Regions from separate parts of the Paenibacillus sp. fava2 genome, predicted to be linked through region 2. Evidence: a T-box and tRNA genes for the amino acid it is inferred to sense, from the RefSeq annotation. Region 2 holds a T-box; the other holds one or more tRNA genes.

Region 1 (2,396 bases), 970 kb from region 2:
ATGTAGAGCTGCCGATCGGGATCATCACAGCCCTGATAGGCGCACCAATGTTCATGTACATGCTGGTCAAAAAAGGCTACGCGTTTGGAGGCAAATCTTAATGAATTTAAACGTTGAACATCTGGCTGTCTCTTTTTCCAATGTCAATATTGTCAAGGATGTATCGCTCAAGGTCCGCAACAAGCAGTTCGTCGGCCTGATCGGGCCGAACGGCTGCGGCAAATCCACGCTGCTGAAGAGCATCTATAAAGTCATCAAGCCTAAGCAGGGAGATGTCTTTTTGTCTGACCTTGATGTAATCAAAGCAAGCCCCAAGGTGGTTGCGCAAAAGCTGGGCGTCGTGGGCCAGTTCAACGAACTGAGCTTTGATTTCAAAGTGCGCGAGATGGTTGCAATGGGCCGGACCCCGCATAAAGGCATGCTGGAAACGGACAATAAGCAGGATCACGATATTGTAACCGGTGCCCTGCGCAAGGTAAATCTGGAGGGTCACGCAGAACGCAGCTACAATTCATTGTCGGGCGGCGAGAAGCAGCGTGTCATTCTGGCCCGTGTGCTAGCCCAGCAGCCGGAATTCATGATTCTCGATGAGCCAACCAATCACCTGGATATCAAGTTCCAGCTGCAGATCCTGAACATTGTAAAAAAGCTGGACATCGGCATCCTCGCCGCACTCCATGACCTTACGCTCGCCGCCGAATACTGCGATTATCTGTATGTAATGAAGCAGGGGCAGGTTGCCGCAAGCGGCAAGCCTGAGGACATTCTGACCAAGGAGCTGATTGGCCAGGTGTTTGATGTGGCCTGTGAAACCTACCGCAATCCGGTTACCGGAGCGCTTGGTTTTGCTTATCTGGAGACTAGATGACCTGAATCTGTGTATAAAAAAGAGCGTCTCCCTTCGCCTGAACGGAGACGCTCTTTGAATATGTAAATGAACAGCAAAAAAACGGCATCGCTGCCGTTCTTTGTGTGATGGACTCTCAGGGGCTCGAACCCTGGACAAATAGATTAAGAGTCTACTGCTCTACCAACTGAGCTAAGAGTCCATATTATGTTGGTTGTTATGATCTTTGCTCTCAAAAGGAACTCTTATAATATACCTCGCAGGAGACACAATGTCAAATGTTTTTTTATTTTCTCCGGCTATAGTAAACTTGAAGTGTCATTTAGCTTGGGGAAAAGGGGCTGTTGTATATGCAATTACGCATGAACTGGATAACATTAAGAGTACGTGATCTTGAGGCTTCTTTGCAATTTTACCACCGGATTCTGGGTCTTCCGGTTGAACGCCAATTTGAAAGCAGAGGCAGGCAGATCGTTATGCTGGGCCGGCAGGGTCAGCCCAAAATTGAGCTGATTCAGGGGAGCGAAGCTGCGCTGAAGCCCGAATGCGGTGTATCTGTCGGCTTCGAAGTCGCATCGCTGGAGGATGCGATCGATGAATTAAATAGCCATGGCATCCCGGTAGCACGCGGGCCCGTCTCGCCGAATCCGCATCTGCGGTTCTTTTATGTGCTGGATCCGGACGGGTTTGAGGTGCAGCTTGCGCAGCACAGCTAGGTTTCGGTTCGGCTAGCAGCCCGAAGCCCTCAAGAGAATAACTGTCTGAAATGGCTGCCCTCCTTTTCAAGGAGCAGCCTTTTTGCATAAACTGTAACCTCCCGCTGTTACAGATCAGCTTATTTTTAACATATACAGCTCTTCACCATCCTGAATCTTACCTGTATTGAGAAATCCCGCACTCTCGTACACATGCTTCCCTTTTACATTCGCAGCTTCTGTAGACAAAAATATTTCCTTACAGCTGTATCGCCCCCGCATTTCTTCAACGATCAAAGACAGGGCCTGCTTTCCGTAGCCTTTCCCCTGAAACCTTCTGTCAATCATAAACCTGCGGAGCTCGTAAGCGTTACTGCCTTCCGGGAATCCATACATTGCGAATCCGATCATTGTCCCGTTTAGCTCGATCGCTCTCACGATCCAATTCTCTTCATAAAATGACTCCACCAGCGAGTACGCATTGGAGGCAACAAATTCCTCATCCAGCGTCAGCTGATTATGCTCGTTTGTGGAAAGAAGAATAACGTTCTCCCAGTTTTCTTTTGTTATATCTATAAGTTTCATGATATCATCCCTCTCCATTGGTCTTACCCGGCTTCTTCTACTATAGCACTTTTTTGGGTATTTATGGTATGAAAGGAGAGAATGCATAAAAAAACAGGGAGCATTCAGCCCGCCAGGCTGATACTCCCCGTTTGAGAAATTTACCGAAGATCCAAATCCGGAACCGGAACCTTGGACCAGTTCATATCCGTGCCCAGATAGAAACTCGTGTAGCAAGGCTGATTGTATACCACATTCTGCCAGGCGACCCCTGTCCGGTACTGGGGATC
Region 2 (2,396 bases):
GACAAATAGCGTACACCTGCTGCATAAATTCTGTTTCATCGGAAAATCCGCTGCGGAGCAGGCCGCAGAATGCCAAAATCCGCTCCCGTTCAGCAGCCTCCAGTGATTGATACAGTACCCGGTCCGGGCTGCTGTTCACTGTTACCAGCTTGTGCGGGGCATAATGTCTGATCCAGTGCTCAGCCCGTTCTGCGGCTTGACGGAATAATGCCTCTTCGCCGGCTTGCACGCCATCCTGAACAAGCAGTCTTTGCAGCAGCCCGCTGTCCCAGTTAAGCAGAGGCAGCAGGGCCGTAATCTGACTGAAGCCCGGTATTTCCGGGTCTTCGGGATTGCGCAGGGCCAGGTCAAGAGCCGCCCGTATGTCCTCACTCTCCAGCTGCCCGGCGGCATTAGCTTTGCGGAACCGCTCGAATTCTGTATAGTTCCGCAGTACATCCTCATCAAGGCCGATGCTGAAGGCCGCATCCGGCTGATATTTGGCGAACATGAACAGGATCGGCTCCGGCCCGTATACCTTCAGCAGATCATCCGGCGTATAGTTATGGCCAGACGAGCTGGACATTTTGGCATGGCTGCCTTTAATGTTGATGAACTCATAAGGAACGTAATACGGCGGCTGGTTACCGAATATTTTCTCCGCGATGACTTTGGCAACATTATAGCTCCCCGTCTCGGAGGAATGGTCACGGCCGCCCGGCTCGAATACGACATCCTCCATCCCCCAGCGCATCGGCCAGTCTATCTTCCAGTGCAGCTTGATGTTCGAAGCCTGCGGAACGTGAAGCGTGTTATAGCAGCCGCATTTGCAGCTATAGATGATGTCCTCCGACTCCCCGTCAAAAGCGTGGACACTGGTCGTATCCTTTCCGCAACGCTCGCAATAGACCTGAATCGGATAAAAGGCTGCCCGTTCCTCTTCAGTAGCTTTGCTCGTTTTGAACATCATCAGAATGTCGTAAATTTCCCCTCTGCTGCGCAGGGCATGGAGGATAGCCTGGTTATACCTGCCTGACTGATATTCACGGCTCTGGTAGATGAATTCGGGTTGGATGCCAAAAGCGCTTAGCGCTTGCTCAAATTCCTGCTCGTAGTGCTCAGCATAGGAAATATGGCTGCCGCATGGACATGGGACCTTGGTGTACGGCATACCAATATACCGCTCATATGAAGCGTCCAGCTGCGCGGGAACCTTGCGGAACCGGTCGAAATCATCCCACGAAAAAATAAAACGAACCTCTTTCCCGGCTCTCTGCAGCGCCTGGGTAACGAAATAGGTGGTGACAATCTCGCGGAAATTGCCGATATGAACCGAGCCCGACGGGCTGATGCCCGACGCGCATACAAAGGTCTGGCACTCAGGATGGCTGCTGATCAAGTTGCTTGCGATTTTTTGTGCCCAATGCATGTTAATAATCTCCTCTGCTCTTTAATAAAAAACAAAAAAGCCCCCGCCTCAAGATTGTCATCTTGAGGACGGGAGCTGTCATAAGCACCGTGGTACCACCTCTGTTCGCGGACATGTCGCCAGGCCCGCCTCTTCGGGTACGGCAATAACGCTTATACCCTAGCTCTGTAACGGGAGCTCCCGTCATAGCATCCTTGGGCGATCATTCTGCCCAATTCCGTATGCAGCTCAGAGACTTTATTCGTCAGGCACATTGCTGCTCCATTTCACCGGGCTGGAGCTCTCTGTGAACAACGTTTGCTTAACTACTCTTCTCATCATCGCTTTTTTTATCCAATTAAACCTATTTAAACATGATTTGCTATGCCTTTTCAAGTTTAAATTTCATTTCTACATTTTGATGAAAAAGATTTTGAACAGGCCAATATACTGCCGCTTCGCCTTGATGTCTCCGATAAAAGTATCCGTGTCTTGGATGTCTGGCAGACTGAAAACGGAAAAAATGATGTAATTATCCCTCTCTGCAAGGCTCTGCACCAGCGGCCGGATCACAGCCTGACTAACGCCATCCGGCAGTGATGCGCCTAGTATTTCCTGCAGATCATCAGCGGCATACTCCGCAAAATCCTCAGTGGACGGATTAAGCAATGCAAGCACGCCCAGCAAAACCACAAGCACAATCAACATATTTCTGATTCTTCCCGGTCTGGCCCTGCGCTCAACCTGCCGATCAGCATATGGCTCCATAACATCCCTCCTGCCGTAACCATAATTCATTTGGGTAAATATGTAAATGATGTTTAATTTGTGATTAAAGCTTTCTTTGCTGACGGCTGACGGCTGACGGCTATGTACAGGTATTCAAGGTAGATATTTTCTGCTACACTGGCAACATTATTGTTTATAGAGGAGCTTTTACGGATGTTATCAAATGAATCTTTTACGGCAGTATTATTTCTCTTATTCACCATACTGGCAGTAATCGTCT

The links. A T-box is a leader RNA that pairs with one kind of tRNA and senses whether it is charged. The one in region 2 lies ahead of lysS (lysine--tRNA ligase), so its partner is inferred to be a tRNA-Lys.
Region 1: it encodes a tRNA-Lys, which carries the amino acid that the T-box ahead of lysS (lysine--tRNA ligase) is inferred to sense. The anticodon was not compared.

Annotation. Positions count from the first base shown of each region.
Region 1 covers NZ_CM177755.1:2,584,876-2,587,271, reverse strand. Annotated here, with positions in the region: gene AC4G46_RS10975 (FecCD family ABC transporter permease) at 1-101, shown strand, start outside; gene AC4G46_RS10970 (ABC transporter ATP-binding protein) at 101-868, shown strand; tRNA gene AC4G46_RS10965 (tRNA-Lys) at 977-1,049, opposite strand; gene AC4G46_RS10960 (VOC family protein) at 1,210-1,563, shown strand; gene AC4G46_RS10955 (GNAT family N-acetyltransferase) at 1,678-2,145, opposite strand; gene AC4G46_RS10950 (rhamnogalacturonan lyase) at 2,268-2,396, opposite strand, start outside.
Region 2 covers NZ_CM177755.1:3,554,300-3,556,695, reverse strand. Annotated here, with positions in the region: gene lysS (lysine--tRNA ligase) at 1-1,408, opposite strand, end outside; T-box leader at 1,470-1,738, opposite strand; gene AC4G46_RS15355 (hypothetical protein) at 1,799-2,155, opposite strand; gene AC4G46_RS15350 (hypothetical protein) at 2,209-2,396, opposite strand, start outside.